DNA from 4 places in the Janthinobacterium sp. SUN176 genome. Region 1 is predicted to be linked to each of the others. Evidence: predicted binding sites of a transcription regulator. Region 1 holds the regulator's gene; each other region holds the start of a gene.

Region 1 (4,212 bases):
CGCAGGGCTTGCAGGGTGTCGCGCAGGCGCACCAGCGGCGACAGCAGGCGCACGGTGACCCAGCCCAGCACGAAGGCGGCCAGCAGCGAGGCGAGGATGCTCCACAGCACCAGCCGGTACAGCACGCCATCGAACGGTTCGAAGGCATCTTCGACGGGGAGCGAGGCGGCCAGCAGCCAGTTCACGGATTTCAGGCGCTTGAAGCTGTTGACGGCCGTGATGCCGCGGCTGTTGGTGCTGACCATGCTGCCTTCGCCATCTTCCTTCAGCAGCCGGGTGGTCGTCAGGTTGGCGTTCGGCTGGCGCGGTTGCAGCAGCCGGCTGGTATCGGGATGCAGCACGTAGCGCGGCACGGCGCCGCGCGTGAGGATGAAGTAATAGCCGCTCTTGCCGATCTTTTCCGAGCGCAGGCGGCCCAGCAGGTTGTCCTTGTACAGGCGCAGCACGCCGATCACGACGCCGGCCACCTGGCCATCGGCGGCCAGCACGGGCGCCACCATCTGCACGATGGGCATGCCGCTCGACTTGCCCAGCATCGGTTCGGTGATCATGGGCTGGCGCGTGCGCAGGACGGTCTGGAAATACTCGCGCTCGGCGACGTTGATGCCGGCGCGCCCCGCTACTTCCGGCATGTCGGCCACGACGGCGCCATGCGCGTCGAGCACCAGCACGTCATCGAACAGCACCAGCATCGAGCGGCGCGAATAGTATTCGCGCAATTGGGCGGGCCGGGCGATCAATTCCGGCGGCTGCTGCCTGGCCGTCAGGGTGACGATCTGCAGCAGCATGCCCAGCTTGTCGTCGAGTTCGGCGGCGGTGCGGCTGATCAGGGACGATTGCTGGCTCAGCAGTACTCGGGTGAAGTCGTCGCGCATGTGCTGCACCTGGATCATGGTGACCAGCGCGATCATGGCGATCGAGGTCAGGCTGGTGGCCAGCGCGACTTTTGCTTTAATGCCGAGAGGCTTCATGATTTCCTTTTCAGTACCGGGCGGCACAGGCGGCAGATAATGCTGTCAGGAATTTTCCTATCAATGCCCCAGCTTGGCAAGCGCCGCCGCGCAAATTGCCCGCCCCGTACGGGCTTTTGACGATGTTGCCATATAATTAAAGGCTGGACGTCGTTTATTCGCCGAATTTACGGTGAAATTGGCATACGGCAACCCTGTATGCGGCTGTATGCAGTAAACTTGTTGTTGCATTTTCTAAAAGGTACCGACATGACTGAAGCGCTACTCACTCCAACCTTGCCCACCGTGAACGTGGAGGCGTTGCGTGCGCGATGCTCGACCTGCAGCATGCATCAATTGTGCCTGCCGATGGGCCTCGATGTGGGCGACATGGACAGGCTGGATCAGATCATCGGCCGCCGCCGCAAGATCGTGCGCGGCGCCTCGCTGTTCCGTATCGGCGACTCGTTCCAGAACCTGTATGCGATCCGCCTGGGGCATTTCAAGACGTACCAGATCAATCCGGGCGGCGAAGAGCAGGTGACGGGCTTCCAGATGGCGGGTGAACTGCTGGGCATGGACGCCATCAGCGCCGACCGCCACCACTGTAATGCGGTGGCGCTGGAAGACAGCGAAGTGTGTGAAATCCCGTTTTCCAGCCTGGAACAATTGCTGGGCAACATGCCGACCCTGCTGCGCCATTTCCACCGCATGATGAGCCAGGAAATCACGCGCGAGCAAAGCGTCATGTTGCTTTTGGGTAACATGCAGGCGACGCAGCGCTTTGCCGCCTTCATCGTCAACCTGGCGTCGCGCTATGAAGCGCGCGGCTATTCGGGCAGCAATTTCCAGCTGCGCATGTCGCGCGAGGAAATCGGCAACTACCTGGGCCTGACCATCGAGAGCGTCAGCCGCCTGCTGTCGAAGTTCAAGAAGGAAGGCTGGCTGCGCGTCTCGAACCGGGAAATTGAAATCCTGCAGCCGGCCAAGCTGAAAGCCATTACGGCCGGCACGGACGTCTGCAAGTAACAGCACCGTCAAAACCTGCTGCGCGTCGCGCTTTGCGGCTTGCGATGCTCGCTGTGCTATAGCACAGCTGCGCTTCTCAACCACAAATCACTGCCGCTCGCTACGGTTTTCCCGGCGCTGTACGTTATAGCTCTTCATCCGCATGCAGCGCGATGCTGCGCTGCAGGGGCCAGGTCCAGATGCCGGACAGGCGCCACTCGCGTTTGTCGTTTTCCACCAGCACTTGCCAGCGGCTGCGCTCGAGCATCGGCAGCGCTACGGAAAAATTGCCGGCTGCGTCGGGCTGCACCAGCACCTTGATATCCTTTTCCGGCAGGGTCGCATGCGCCAGGTGCAGCTGCAAAGGCGCTTGATAGGCCTTGCCGAAGCTGTGCACGGAACCGGTCAGGCGCGCTGCAGCGACGTCATACGACAGGCGCGTATCCATCGCCAGGTCGCTGGCGATCGTGTCGCGCTTCAAATCCTGGTTGATCGCCTTGCCCTGCTTGTAATAATCGCCCACCACCAGCGCATCGGGCTGCGTAAACGCGATATAGCCCATGAAGCTGCCGACGACCACGGACAGGCCGGGGCCGATCATCAGCAGCCATGGCCAGCGATGCTTGTACCACGGTGCAACGGGTGCTTGCAGTTTCAGACTGTCGGACATGATATTTCTCCTGTTTAATCAGCCAGTCCCCGCATGGGGACCGGCCTTCCTGCAACTTCGTGGCGGCGGCGAGGGCACCCGGTCCCCGTCCGCCTTTCCTTGTTAACGCGGCACGATGAATACCGCGCTTTCACGCACATGCAGCGATGGGTCGTCCAGCGATTGCAATTCGATCGCAATCTTGTTCGAGCCCTTCTCTCCCACGCCGTGCGGCACGCGCAGGCGGATCGGCCAACCCAGCGTTTCCGTCGGCTGCAAGGTCACTTCTTCGCGCGTCAGCAAGGTCAGGCCCGGCAAGCCGGAAGCGCTGATTTTGAAATGCTGGCTTTGCTCCGACGTGTTCATGATCTGCAGGCGGTAGACGTTTTCGATCATGCCGTCTTCCACTTCGCGTCCCATGGAACCGCGGTCGCGGATCACGTCCATTTTCAGAGGCGTGCGCAGGGCCAGCGAAGTACACACGGCGATGATGATCAGGGCCAGGATGGAAGTGTAGATCAAGACGCGCGGGCGCATGGCGCGCTGGCGTATCTGCTTCGAATTGAAGTTGTTTTCCATCGCATGGTCGGTACTGTAGCGTACCAGTCCCCGTGGCCGGTCGACTTTGTCCATCACGCTGTTGCAGGCATCGACGCAAGCGGCGCAACCGATGCATTCATACTGCAGGCCGTTACGGATATCGATGCCGGTCGGACACACCTGCACGCACAGGGTACAGTCGATGCAATCGCCCAGCTTGTCGTTGTTGCCGGCCTTCTTGCTCATGGCGCCACGTGGTTCACCGCGCTTGGCATCGTAGGTGATGATCAGGGTGTCCTGGTCGAACATGGCGCTCTGGAAGCGCGCGTAGGGGCACATGTATTTGCACACCTGCTCGCGCAGCCAGCCCGCGTTGCCGTAGGTTGCCAGACTGTAGAACAAGACCCAGAACCATTCCCAGGGACCGAAGTTCAGCGTGGTCACCGACTGCGCCAGTTCCTTGATCGGCGTGAAGTAGCCGACAAAGGTAAAGCCCGTCCACAGGGCGATGGCGCCCCATACCAGGTGCTTGGCCGTCTTCTTGAACGCCTTGCGCACGGAGGGGCCCTGCTTGTCGAGGGCCATGCGCGCGCTGCGCGTGCCCTCGATGCGGCGTTCGACCCACAGGAAAATTTCCGTGTATACCGTTTGCGGGCAAGAGAACCCGCACCACACCCGCCCGGCAATGGCCGTGACGAGGAACAACAAATACGCACAGATGATCAGCAGGGCCGCCAGATAGATGAAATCCTGGGGCCACAGCACGACGCCGAAAATGTAGAACTTGCGCGTGGTCAAATCGAACAGCAGGGCTTGCCTGCCATTCCAGGTCAACCACGGCAAGCCGTAGAACGCCAGCTGGGTAAGCCATACGCATACCCATCGCCAGGTAGCGTAGCGTCCTTTGGCCTCGCGAGGGTAGATTTGCTCGCGGGCCGCATACATCTTGATGACTTGAGGTTCCATTTTTACTTTGCGGGTGCCTGCGGATTCGACAGGCTCCAGACATACGCCGACAGCACGTGTACCTTGGATTCGCCGAGGAAATCGCTGAAGGCCGGCATG
Region 2 (4,212 bases), on a different contig from region 1:
GTCATCGGCATCCTCACGGGCCAGGGCGAGGCGGCGCAATTTCGCCCCGCCAGGGTCCAGGCGGTGGACACGGAACATGACCTGGCCTTGCTGCGCCTGGCGGGCGCGCCCCTGCCCGCCCTGGCGCTGGGCGACGCGGCCACGGTGCGCGAAGGCCAGGCCATGGCGTTTACGGGGTTTCCGCTGGGCACCTTGCTCGGGCTGCACCACGTGACGCACCGGGCCACCGTGTCATCGCTGACGCCGGTGGTCATGCCCAGCGAAAACGCGCAGCGCCTCGACATCCGGCGCCTGGCGCAGCTGCAAAAAGCGCCGTACACCGTGTTCCAGCTGGACGCGACGGCGTATCCGGGCAGCAGCGGCAGCCCCCTGTTCGATCCCGAGACCGGTCTCGTCTACGGCATCGTCAACATGGTGTACGTCAAGGGCCTCAAGGAAGCGGCCATCAGCGCCCCGAGCGGCATCACCTACGCGATTCCGGGCAGCTACATGCAGACGCTCTTGCTGAAAAACAAATGAGTGATCAGTTGCGCCCCTGCCTCAGCCGGTCCGTAATGCCAGGCTCATCCCATGTCGGAAAAAAAAAGGGGTAAAACGACCGTTCACCCCCATGCTGTTCCATCAGGCCACCGTATTTACGGATCTGGGCCCCCATGTAATCGAGGTCCAGCCGTAGCAGCACGGCCGGCGCCCCCACGCGCGTGCACTCGCGCTCGCCGCCGAAGTCCTGGAAACCCAGCATGCGCTTGTAAAACACCACGTGGCGCGGGTTGACTTCGATCACGTAATCCGTAAAGCCGTGAATATTGTGGGCATAGATATAAGAGATATGAATCAGCGCCGCGAACACGCGCTTGCTCACCCCCTTGTCGATGGCCAGGCGCGACGGTTCGCACAGGCGCCGGCCTTCTTCGCGCAGCACGTCGAGCTTGTCGCGGAAGTTTTCATCGGCGGGCAAGCCGGTCTCGTCATTGTCGAGGCACAGGGTCATGGTGCCGACGGTGGTGCCGGCCGTTTCCGCAAACAGCGTGATTTTATTCAGGGCATGCGCGATGCCGGGATCGACGGCATAGCCGCGCCAGCCGTACATCTTGCGGATCAGCAAACTGGCCGCCTCGCGCCGGCCGCGCGAATTGGCCATGCGGATATGAAAGCGCTGCAGGTCGAGCTCATGCTCCATGGCAGGGTCGATCTGCCCCTCGCCCACCACCAGGTCATTGAAAGTACCGGGCGTGTCGAAGGAAATAATGGGTTCATCTTCAAAGCTCATCTTGTCCTCACGTTCATCGGCCGCCGTCGAGACGGACTGAAGCCAATGCCTTGTGACAAGAGAAAAACTGGAGAAGTTCCCGCGCCAGGCAAAAAAAACAGAAGAAATATGCTATTTAATAGCAAAATTGCATGCTGAAATTTGCCTGCAAGTACAAAATGACAAATATAAGTGCTGTTTTGATATTGCCGAGTCCGCTATTAAAAGAAGCTCTCCGGTATCAGCAGCACGTCGCCAGGGCGCATCATGACGTTGGCGGAAATATCGCCACGCTTCAGGAGGTCGTCGAGGCGCACGCCCAGCTGCTGCTGGTTGCCTTCCCGCATGCGGATGATGCTGGCCTTGTTGCCGGCCGCAAAATCGGTGATGCCGCCCACGGCGATGAGCACGTCCATCAGCGACATGCCCAGCCGGTACGGCAGCGCCTGCGGCTTGGCCGCTTCGCCGATGACGCGGATCTGCTCGCCATACGGGCCCGAGAAATTGGTGACGATGACCGTCACGACGGGCTGCTGGATGAACTTGCCCAACGCTTGCTCGATGTCGCGCGCCAGCTGGGTCGACGTCTTGCCGCTGGCGGGCAAATCCTCGACCAGCGGCGTGGTGATCTTGCCGTCCGGCCGCACGGCCACCGTCAGCGACACTTCCGGATTGCGCCAGACGATGATGTTGACGGAGTCTCCCGGTCCGATCAGGTAGTCGTGCATGGGCGCGCTGTCGTCGGAGGGCGCCAGCGGATGGGACGTGCGGCAGGCGCCCAGCAAGCCGGCGGCCAAGCCCAGGCCCAGCGTGTTGCAGACAAATGCACGGCGAAACGGATTCATGCGGAGCCTCTTCGAGTCGATGGCGCGTCCATGGCCGGCCCCGCAGAACCAGCCTGGGCCGCGAACTTCCTATGATTATTAAAACCCGGCAAGTCAACCTTGAGGCGTATCAAGAAGCAATCATCTTGGGAAATTTTGCCTCTCAGCCGCCCTATACTTTGCTTACTCAACAGGCAAGCATTTCTTGCAAGACGCCGTCGCCAGCCCATCGACCGTGCAGCACCGTCACCTGAAGGAAGCGACATGGAAGAATTGATACAGCAATTGCTTTCCAGCCTGAAAGGCATCTGGAAGTACCGCTGGCATGCGGTGCTGGTGGCGTGGCTGGTGGCCGTCGTCGGCTTCATCAAGGTGATCACCCTGCCCGACGACTTCCAGACGTCGGCGCGCGTGTTTGTCGATACGCAAACCATCCTCAAGCCGCTGATGGCCGGCATGACCAGCGTGCCGAACACGGAGCAGCAGGTGGCCATCATGAGCCGCACCCTGCTCAGCCGCCCGAACGTGGAGCGCGTCATGCGCATGGTCGACCTCGACCTCGATTCGAAGACCGTGCGCGAACACGAGGCCCAGCTCGACGATTTGATGAGCCGCATCAAGATCACGGGCACCAACGCGTATGACATCTACACGATCAGCTACAGCGGGCGCGACCCGAAGCTGGTGCGCGATGTGGTGCAAAGCCTGCTCACCATCTTTGTCGAAGGCAGTTTCCAGGGAAAAAAGGGCGATTCGCAAAAGGCGGTGCAATTCATCGACGAGCAGATCAAGAATTACGAGGACAAGCTGAGCGCGGCGGAAAACCTCGTGAAGGAATTCAAGATCCGCAACAACCTGCTGCTGCCGCGCCAGGGCATCGACTATGGAAGCCAGCTGCTGATGTCGTCCGATAGCCTGAACAATGCCAAGCTGGAACTGGTCGAGGCGGAACAGGCCCGCAAGGCCATCCAGAGCCAGATCGAGGGCGACGAGCCCGTGCTCGACCTGGAACCGAACGCATCGGCCATCGCGAATCCCGAACTCGACGAGCGCATCGCCACGCTCAACAAGAACCTCGACAGCCTGCGCATGCAATTTACGGAACTGCACCCCGACATCATCTCTTCGAAGCGCCTCATTGCCCAGCTGGAAGAACGCAAGATCGAGGAAAGCAAGCTGAAGACGGCGGCCGGCGACCCGGGCAAGAACTACAGCCCCATGCTGCAGCAGCTGAAGGTGGCGCTGACGGATGCGGACGCCAAGGTGGCCGCCATCCGCGCCCGCGTGCAGGAATACAACGCGCGCAATGAACGCCTGCTGGCGCAGAGCAATGCCGTGCCCGAGGTGGAATCGCAGCTGGCGCAGCTGAACCGCGATTACATCATCAACAAGGAAAACTATGAAAAGCTGATCGGCCGGCGCGAGGCGGCCAAGCTGTCGGGTGAGCTCAGTTCCACCACGGAAATGATGGCCTTCAAGATCATCGACCCGCCCACGGTGCAATATGCGCCCGTCGGCCCGAACCGCCCGCTGCTGTTCAGCGCGGCGCTGGGCGCGGCCCTGGTGGCCGGCGTCGCCACGGCCTTGCTCATCAGCCAGGTGCGTCCCACCTTCCTCAGCCCCGCCGAACTGCGCGACGCCACGGGCTTGAACGTGCTGGGCACGGTATCGATGAACTGGACGGCGCTGCAGCAAGTGCGCCGCCGTCGCGCCCGCTACGGCTTTGGCGCCTGCCTGGGCAGCCTGTTCGTGCTGTACGGCGGGGTCATGACGGCCGCGCTGCTGAAATTCTAGATCCCGGGGAGCGACGATGAGCAGCAAGGACAGCGGCAAGCAGGAGCCCACCATCCTGGGCGTGGCCGAGGCCGGCGTGCCGTATGGCGCAGCGGGCGCGGCGGGGGCGGATGGCGCGGACGCGGCCAGGTCGCCCCAGTACCGCCCCCTGAACCTGGCCCGGCTGGCGGAGCAAGGCATGCTCACGCAGGAAGGCGGACGCAGCTCGGTGGCCGAGGATTTCCGCATCATCAAGCGCCCGCTGCTGCGCCAGGCGCGCGCCAGCGGCGCAGAGGCCATCCGCCACGGCAACCTGATCGTCGTCACCAGCGCCATGCCCGGCGAAGGCAAGACCTACTGCGCCGT
Region 3 (4,212 bases), on a different contig from region 1:
CCGGCGCGGCGCACGTCGCCCAGCAAGCCCAGCGCTTCATAGTGGCGCAAGGCCTTGGGCGAGGTGCCCGCCAGGCGGGCGATTTCTCCGATGTACATGGGTGATCCTTTCTCAAGCTTGAGCGAATCTTACCGTATGGCAGCGGCGCCCAAACGGCCCAGGCATCTTCAGGCCCGGCGCGGCGGCACTTTCTTCGCCGTGCACTCGGCGCAAGTGCCGTACAGCGACAGCGCGTGCTCGTGCAGCACGAAGCCCCGCTCGGCGGCGATCTCGTTCTGGCGCAGTTCGATGCCTTCGTCGACGAATTCATCGACCTTGCCGCAACCCGTGCAGACCAGGTGGTCGTGGTGCTGCCCTTCGTTCAGTTCGAAGACGGCGTGGCCCGATTCGAAATGCCGGCGAAACAGGATGCCCGCTTCGGCAAACTGCATCAGCACGCGGTAGATGGTGGCCAGGCCCACGTCGATCTTTTCAGCCAGCAAGAGTTTGTAGACATCGTCCGCACTCAGGTGCTTGATCGTGCCTTCTTGAAACAGCTGCAGAATCCGCAAGCGGGGGATGGTCACTTTCAAGCCCGATTCACGCAGTTCCCTCAATATATCCATGTCTCCCATTCCTTTTTGTAGTCGCCCTAGCGAGGTATTGCATTATATCGCAAATGATAATCATTACCATTCTCATGTGTGTGCTGTAAATAGTATGCCGCGCGGGCGGGCGGCAATCCAGTGACATCGGCGCAAGTGGTGCTTGCGTGGCGGGCAACTGATGCCGGCAGTATTGGTTGCTGCTGAAAAGTGGCGGTCGAATCGCTATACTGTGCGGCAGGAAATAACAATGGAGGGGGCATGGACCGATTTGATGCGATGCGCATCTTTACGCGCATCGTCGAACTGCGCAGTTTTACGCAGGCGGCGCATGACCTCGGCTATCCGAAGGCCACCGTCACGCATGCGATCAAGCAACTGGAAGCGCGGCTGCGCGTGCGCCTGCTGCAGCGGACCACGCGGCAAGTGACGTCCACGCCCGATGGCGACGCGTATTACCAGCGCTGCGTGCGCCTGCTGGCGGACCTGGAAGAAACGGAAGCCGTGTTCAGTTCGGCGGCGCAGCAACCGGCCGGCAAGCTGCGCATCGACTTGCACGCGACCCTGGCCATGCACTTCGTCATGCCCGTGCTGGACCGGTTCTGCGCCCGCTATCCGCTGATCGAACTGGAAATCGGCATGGGCGACCGCCTCGTCGACCTGGTGCGCGAAGGCGTCGATTGCGTGCTGCGCGTGGGCGAACTGGGCGACTCGTCGATGGTGGCGCGCCGCGTGGCGCTGCTCGACCAGGTGACGTGCGCCAGCCCCGCCTACCTGGCCGCGCACGGCACGCCGGAGCATCTGACGCAGCTGGATGGCCACCGTGCCGTCAATTTCTTTTCCGCCCAGACGGGCAAGGTCTGGCCCTTCGATTTCAAGGTGGCGGGACAGCGCCACAGCGTGGCCTTGCCAGGCACCGTGTCCGTCAACAATGCCGACGCGTATCACGCCTGCTGCCGCGCGGGCATGGGCTTGATCCAGGCGCCCCGTTATCACCTGGAGCGGGCGCTGGCGGCCGGCGAACTGGTGGAAGTGCTGCGGGACTGGCGGCCCGACCCGCTGCCCGTGTCCGTGCTGTATCCCCACCACCGGCAATTGTCGCCGCGCGTGCGCGTGTTTGCCGACTGGGTCGCCAGCCTGTTTGCCGACGTGCATTGATGCGCTGCAATGCGGCAATTTTTGACCTGGGCAAAGGAAAAAATCCCTCTGGTGATGCCATATAGCACTATTTGATGTGGATCAAAGTTTTTGTTGCACTGCACTCTTAGACTTCGCAGCGTTACTTAACGACAGAGGAAAACATAATGAAAACGTCCGCAACTGCAGCAGCAATCGTCCTGGCCGCCATTGGCGCATTCGCCGGCAACGCAATGGCACAGGAAAGCCCATGGCTGGTCCGTGCGCGCGCCGTGCATATCGATCCGGCCGATAAATCGACTCCTGTTGGTGGCCTCGGTGCATCGGACCGCTTGACGGTCAGCAGCAAGACGATTCCTGAAATCGATATTTCGTACTTCTTCACCCCGAATATCGCTGCCGAGCTGATCCTGACCTACCCGCAAAAGCATGACGTCAAGCTCGATGGCGGCCAAGTCGGCACCTTCAAGCACCTGCCGCCGACCCTGTCGCTGCAATACCACTTCATGCCTGAAAAACAGTTCAGCCCTTACGTGGGTGCCGGCGTGAACTACACGAATATTTCCGATGTGAAATTGCTGAACGGCGCCGGCCGCCTGGAACACGACAGCTGGGGTTTCGCGCTGCAAGCTGGCGTCGACTACAAGCTCGATAAAAACTGGTCGCTGAACTTCGACATCAAGAAAGTGCAGATCCGCAGCGACGTCTTCATCGGCGGCGCCAAGGCCAGCGAAGTCAAGGTGGATCCGCTGCTGATCGGCGTCGGCGTCGGCTACCGCTTCTAAGCAAGGCATGACTGCGCCCGCGCGGCGCGGACAATAAAAAAGGACGGCCTTGGCCGTCCTTTTTGCATGGCATGCAGCGGTCTATTTTTTCAGCGTCTTTTCCAGCGCCAGCTGGTAATCCGTCTTTTCGTAGCCGGCCAAATACTTGTTCGTCGCGTCGAGGAAGGCGCGCGAGCGGTAGGCCGCTTCCAGGTCCTTCACCCATGGCTTGGCCTTGTCGGCCGTGCGGATGGCCACCAGGTTGATGTAGCTGTCCGAAATCTTTTCCACGCTCAGGGCCGACGTCAGCTTCATGCCGGCGGCCAGGGCGAAGTTACCGTTCACGAAAGCGTAGTCGGCGTCGGCCAGCGAACGTGGCAGCTGCGCCGCTTCCAGTGGCACCAGTTTCAGCTTCTTCGGGTTTTCCAGCACGTCGCGCTCGGACGCGCGCAGCGGGTCGACGTTCGGTTTCAGCTTGATCCAGCCCATCTTGGCCAGCATCACCAGCGCGCGCGCCTGGTTGGTCGGGTCGTTCGGCATGGTGATGGTGGCGCCGTTCTTGACTTCCGCCAGCGTTTTCTGCTTGCCGCCGTACAGGCCGATCGGCATGGTCGGCACGGTGATCAATGAGCTCAGTGGCAGCTTGTTATCGGTGGCGAACTTGGTCAGGTAGACGATGTGCTGGAACACGTTGGCGTCCAGCGAGCCTTCGGCCAGCGCGTAGTTCGGCTGCACGTAGTCGTTGAATTCCACGATCTTGACCTTGTAGCCCTGTTTTTCCAGGATAGGCTTGATGCCCAGCTTCAGCTGGTCCGAATACGGGCCGGAGCTGGTGCCGATGACGAGTTCTTTCGGGTCCTTGGCGTGGGCGGCGGTGGCGAAGGCCAGGCTGGCAGCGGCCAGGAGCAGGTTGCGGCGAATGTGGTTCATGCTTTTCCTTGTACTGAAATACTGAATATGAATTAACGTTTGTCGAGGCGCTTGGCGATGCGCGTGCCGGCGAACTGGATGGTTTGCACCAGCACGATCAGGATGGCCACGGTGGCGACCATGATGTCCGTCTCGAAGCGGTAGTAGCCGTAGCGGATGGCCAGGTCGCCGATACCGCCGCCGCCCACCACGCCGGCCACTGCCGAATACGACAGGAAGCTGATCGACAGCACGGTCAGGGCCAGCACCAGGCCGGAACGCGCTTCCACCAGCAGCACGCGGAAGATGATCTGCATTTCCGACGCGCCCATGGCGTGCGCCGCCTCGATCACGCCGCGCGGCACTTCGCGCAGGTTCTGTTCCACCAGGCGCGCCAGGTAGGGAATGGCGGCAAACGACAGCGGCACGCTGGCCGCCAGCGGGCCGATCGAAGTGCCCGCGATGATGCGTGTAAACGGCGTCAGGGCGACCAGCAGAATGATGAAGGGGAAGCTGCGCACGGTATTGACCAGCCAGCCGAGGATCGTCGACAGTGGGCGGTTTTCCAGCGATTGGCCTTCCGAGACGAGGAACAGCAAGATGCCCAGCGGGCCGCCGATCAGGATGGCGGCCGTCAGGCCGATGCCCAGCATGGTCATGGTCTGGCCCAGCGCCACCCAGATTTCCGGCAGCAGCTTGATGACGTTATTGATCGATTCTTCAAACATGTGTTGCATCCTTCCATGCGGTGGCTTCAAACGCCTCGGTGCCGTAATAAGCCAGCTCGCGTCCCAGCGCCGTCTTGCGCGGGGTGGCCG
Region 4 (4,212 bases), on a different contig from region 1:
CGAAGCTGACGCGGAAGTGGCTCATGGCGTTGCCGCCATGGTCGGCCACGGAGACGCCATCGAAGGGCAAGTCGATAGTCTGTCCGGACGCCGTCAACACGCGCAAGGTATAAGCATGGCCGCTGCCGCTGGCAGCGGTGCCGATGCGCGCCGACGAGGCAACGGCCGGGCGCAGGGCCACGCCGCCAGGCGTAATGCGGCCGGAAATGGTCAGGTAGCCGTTCTCGGCCACGGCCATGCTGGCGGCCAGCACATTGCTGCCCGTAATCTGCGTGCTGCGTTTTTCCAGGAATTGCTGCACCCGCGCATAGCTGTAGTCGGAGAACCAGGCGCCGCTGCAATAGCTCATCACGTCCTTCATCGGCGTGTTGCCATAGACTGCCTTGCTCAGCTGGCCGATGCTGCCTGCATAGTTGCTGTTGTACAGCGGTTGCGGGCCCAGATTGCCATTCGCATATGGGTAGTCGACAGCAGCGCCAGCCGGACCGCCGCAGGGAACGTGCTGCAGCGAGTGATTATGGCCCAGCTCATGCACGAGCGTAGTCAGCCACAGAGGCCATTGATTGGAGAATGGGTCGACCGCCGCGATGCTATTGGACTGGGCATCGAGGCCGATGGCCGACGTAAAGTCGTTGCCGCTGCTGCGCTGGTTGATGTAGGCCAGGCCGGCGGCGTTGGTGACGGACATCTTCGGCACGAAACCATAATAGTAGGCGCCGCTGTCTTCCAGCGCGCGCCGGTTTTCCAGCTTGCCCAGGGCATCGCTCCACCAGCTGTCGGCCGTGCTGCTGCCCGGCATGCTCAGTGCGGCGCGCGTCGTGATGCTGATATTTTCTGTCGCATACGGATACACGCGCAGCAGCGCGGCGCGGATCACCTCGGCGTCAGGCAGTTGCGCCACGCCATCATCGGTGCTCAAGGGCACGAGCACCAGACGGATCTTGGCCAGGCTGGCCACCACGGGCGCCGCTTCCTGGCTCACTTGCACGCCGTCATTGCCGACGGCCGTCACGCTCACGCGCACGCCGGGCAAGATCCAGCCTGCAGGCAGGACGGCACTGAAATTGCCGTTGAAACTGTCATCGTGCTTCGTCGTCGGCAAGAGCGCCGGCCCCGTCATCGCGATGCTGCCCAGGTTGCTGCCATTGGCGGCGGTCGCATTCAAGGTGACCGCCGGGCTGGCCTGACCCGCCTGCGCGGCCAGCACGGACACGCGCACGGCGGCCGGCTTGCCGCGCGTCAGGCGCAAGGCCGTATTGCTGGCATTCAAATTCAGTACTTGCGCGAAATCAATGCTGCCCAGGGTAAAGGCCGACACCGTGCCCGCATTCACGGCGATGCGCGACGCCGCCGCCAGCATCACGTTGCCCGTTGCCGAGTCTGGTGCAGACAATACCAGCTGGCTGGCAGTGGCACTGACGATGACGGCCGGCGTATTGCCCACCGACGCCGAAGTGACCTGGTCAAGATTGCTGCCCTGCACCGTCACGGACAAGCGTCCGTTGTTGACGGCCGAGGTGATCGACGTCACCGTCACGCTGGCCAGCACCGTGTACGTGTCGCCGCTGAGCACATCATTGTAGGGACCGCGCACCGTCAGCGCGCCTGTCGCCGCGCCCGCAGGCACCAGCACCGTCACGCTGCCGGCCGTCTGGCTTTGCGGCGTTGCCGCCGCACCATTGCCAAACTGCACCGCCGTCACGGCGCCCATGCCGCCGCCCGTGATCGTCACGCTGGAACCGACGCCGCCCGTCGCCGGTGCGACGCTGCCCACGCTCAATGGCAGGTACACATTGACGTTATAGCTGGTGGCCGCCGTGCCGCTGGCGCTGACGAGGTTCAAGGCGCCCGATACGGGCACGCCCGGCATGGTCAGGGTGATGCTGGTGTCGCTGGCGGCGCTGGTGGCAACGGTCACGCCGCCCACCTGGAAAGCCGTCACGCGGCTCAGATTCGTGCCTGTAAGCACCAGGCTGCCACCGACGGCGACATTCGCCGCCGAAACGGCCGTCACGGCAGGCAGCAGCACGGGCGTACCCGACGTGGTCGCCACCACCGTGTCGCCGCCCCCACCGCCACCACCGCCGCAGGCGGACAGGCCCAGCATGACAAACAATGCGACAAGCAGATGGTTTTTCATGGCTGGCAACCATGTTGATGCAGCGCGATGCCGGGAAGGACACGAGATAAATGTGACATATTGGTGACTTTTGGTGAGAATTTAATTTCGAAGAACCAATATTATGGTTTAGTTCGATTCCCAAAGACAACTATTAATGCTTTTGATTCAATTGGTTTTGATAATAATTAAAATATCTGCTTGGCAAACTTTATTCTGAGCATTACTCCCCTCACTCTGTGTTGGCTAAAATCAAAATTACTTTCCTTTGCAGCTATTGCCATTCGACTCATTAAAAATATGCTGATGCGGCGCAAATAATGTGGAAATTTTTCCACAGCCTAGACGCCATACTGTTCTGCCAACTTTGCTGGAAGAATTAACGTTTTGAGTAAGATTTTCAGGAATGTAATTTTCAGAAGCAGGCGTGGCGGCAGGCGATGTGTTGCAAGAAGGCCTGCCGTGGGGCGAACGGCCGCTTTTGCTTAAAACCAAAGCAGCCTGATGCCGTATAATTTTAGACCCGGTGAAATCAGGCGATTGCCACCTTCTGCCTGCCCTACCCGGCCGGCAACTCTCCGTCAGCTGATCCTGCTGACCCGCATCCGCCTCGTAACGTCTTGTCGCCGCGCCGCCGCCCGTTTGCCTATTGAAAGCATGAAATGAACGATACCGTGATCCCCGCCATGTCCCCGACCGAAGCCACCTTGCGCGCCATTCTGGCGCAGCGGATCATGATTCTCGACGGCGCCATGGGCACGATCATCCAGCAATACAAGCTCGACGAAGAAGCGTACCGCGGCGGCCCCGCCGGCCGCTTCATCGATTTCGCCGCGCCGGCCGACAGTGGCGCGCGCGAACTGTTCGTCAAGGGCAATAATGAGTTGCTGACCCTGACGCAGCCGCACATCATCCAGGAAATCCACGAGCGCTACCTGGCGGCCGGCGCCGACCTGATCGAAACGAATACCTTCGGCGCCACGACGATCGCGCAAGACGATTACCACATGGCCCACCTGGCCTATGAAATGAACGTCCAGGCGGCCAAGCTGGCGCGCGCCGCCTGCGATAAATATTCCACGCCGGACAAGCCGCGCTTCGTCGCCGGCGCCCTCGGGCCCACGCCGAAGACGGCGTCGATCTCGCCAGACGTGAACGACCCGGCCGCGCGCAACGTCACCTTCGACCAACTGGTGGCCGCCTACCTGCAGCAGACGCAGGGTCTGGTGGAAGGCGGCGCCGACGTATTGCTGGTGGAAACCATCTTCGATACCTTGAACTGCAAGGCGGCCCTGTTCGCCATCGACCTGTTCTACGAGCAAAACCCGGATGTCGTGCGCCTGCCGCTGATGATTTCGGGCACCGTCACGGACGCGTCGGGCCGCATCTTGTCGGGCCAGACCGTGCCCGCCTTCTGGAATTCCGTGCGCCACGCGAAACCGCTGACCATCGGCCTGAACTGCGCGCTGGGCGCCGCCCTGATGCGCCCGTACGCGGAAGAGCTGGCCAAGATCGCCGACACCTTCGTGTGCATCTACCCGAACGCGGGCTTGCCCAACCCCATGAGCGACACGGGTTTCGACGAGTTGCCAGCCGACACGTCCGCCCTGCTGCGCGAATTTGCCGACGCGGGCTTCCTGAACATGGCGGGCGGCTGCTGCGGCACCACGCCCGAGCACATCGCCGCCATTGGCGAGTTGCTGTCGAAAAACACCCCGCGCACCGTGCCGGCCCCATCGCACGACTTGCGCCTGGCGGGCCTGGAACCGTTCGTCGTCAATGACGAGTCGCTGTTCGTCAACGTGGGCGAGCGCACCAACGTCACGGGCTCGAAGGCGTTTGCGCGCATGATTCTCAACGAGCAATACGACGAAGCCTTGTCCGTGGCGCGCCAGCAAGTGGAAAACGGCGCGCAAGTGATCGATATCAATATGGATGAAGCCATGCTCGACTCGCTGGCCGCCATGACGCGCTTCCTGAACCTGATCGCCTCGGAACCCGACATTTCGCGCGTGCCCATCATGGTCGACTCGTCGAAATGGTCGGTCATCGAAGCGGGCCTGAAATGCGTGCAAGGCAAGGCCATCGTCAAC

Evidence for each region. The regulator FNR, encoded in region 1, switches genes on or off when oxygen is low (the NO sensors DNR and NnrR bind a similar motif). The targets are predictions, from matches to a motif close to TTGATNNNNATCAA.
Region 2: the regulator FNR is predicted to act here: its motif matches at 2,194-2,207, upstream of O3299_RS06495 (XrtA system polysaccharide chain length determinant).
Region 3: the regulator FNR is predicted to act here: its motif matches at 1,814-1,827, upstream of O3299_RS11240 (OmpW family protein).
Region 4: the regulator FNR is predicted to act here: its motif matches at 2,362-2,375, upstream of O3299_RS26270 (IPT/TIG domain-containing protein).

What each region holds. Positions count from the first base shown of each region.
Region 1 covers NZ_JAPWIA010000002.1:67,078-71,289, reverse strand. Annotated here, with positions in the region: gene O3299_RS19635 (response regulator) at 1-971, opposite strand, end outside; gene fnr (fumarate/nitrate reduction transcriptional regulator Fnr) at 1,221-1,979, shown strand; gene O3299_RS19625 (FixH family protein) at 2,104-2,628, opposite strand; gene ccoG (cytochrome c oxidase accessory protein CcoG) at 2,731-4,113, opposite strand; gene ccoP (cytochrome-c oxidase, cbb3-type subunit III) at 4,116-4,212, opposite strand, start outside.
Region 2 covers NZ_JAPWIA010000001.1:1,459,467-1,463,678, reverse strand. Annotated here, with positions in the region: gene O3299_RS06510 (serine protease) at 1-519, shown strand, start outside; gene O3299_RS06505 (long-chain N-acyl amino acid synthase) at 524-1,270, opposite strand; gene O3299_RS06500 (XrtA/PEP-CTERM system exopolysaccharide export protein) at 1,471-2,094, opposite strand; gene O3299_RS06495 (XrtA system polysaccharide chain length determinant) at 2,338-3,867, shown strand; gene O3299_RS06490 (XrtA-associated tyrosine autokinase) at 3,884-4,212, shown strand, end outside.
Region 3 covers NZ_JAPWIA010000001.1:2,503,802-2,508,013, reverse strand. Annotated here, with positions in the region: gene O3299_RS11255 (MerR family transcriptional regulator) at 1-98, opposite strand, end outside; gene fur (ferric iron uptake transcriptional regulator) at 168-605, opposite strand; gene O3299_RS11245 (LysR family transcriptional regulator) at 846-1,742, shown strand; gene O3299_RS11240 (OmpW family protein) at 1,889-2,506, shown strand; gene O3299_RS11235 (MetQ/NlpA family ABC transporter substrate-binding protein) at 2,588-3,415, opposite strand; gene O3299_RS11230 (methionine ABC transporter permease) at 3,448-4,122, opposite strand; gene O3299_RS11225 (methionine ABC transporter ATP-binding protein) at 4,115-4,212, opposite strand, start outside.
Region 4 covers NZ_JAPWIA010000006.1:209,931-214,142, forward strand. Annotated here, with positions in the region: gene O3299_RS26270 (IPT/TIG domain-containing protein) at 1-2,140, opposite strand, end outside; gene metH (methionine synthase) at 2,782-4,212, shown strand, end outside.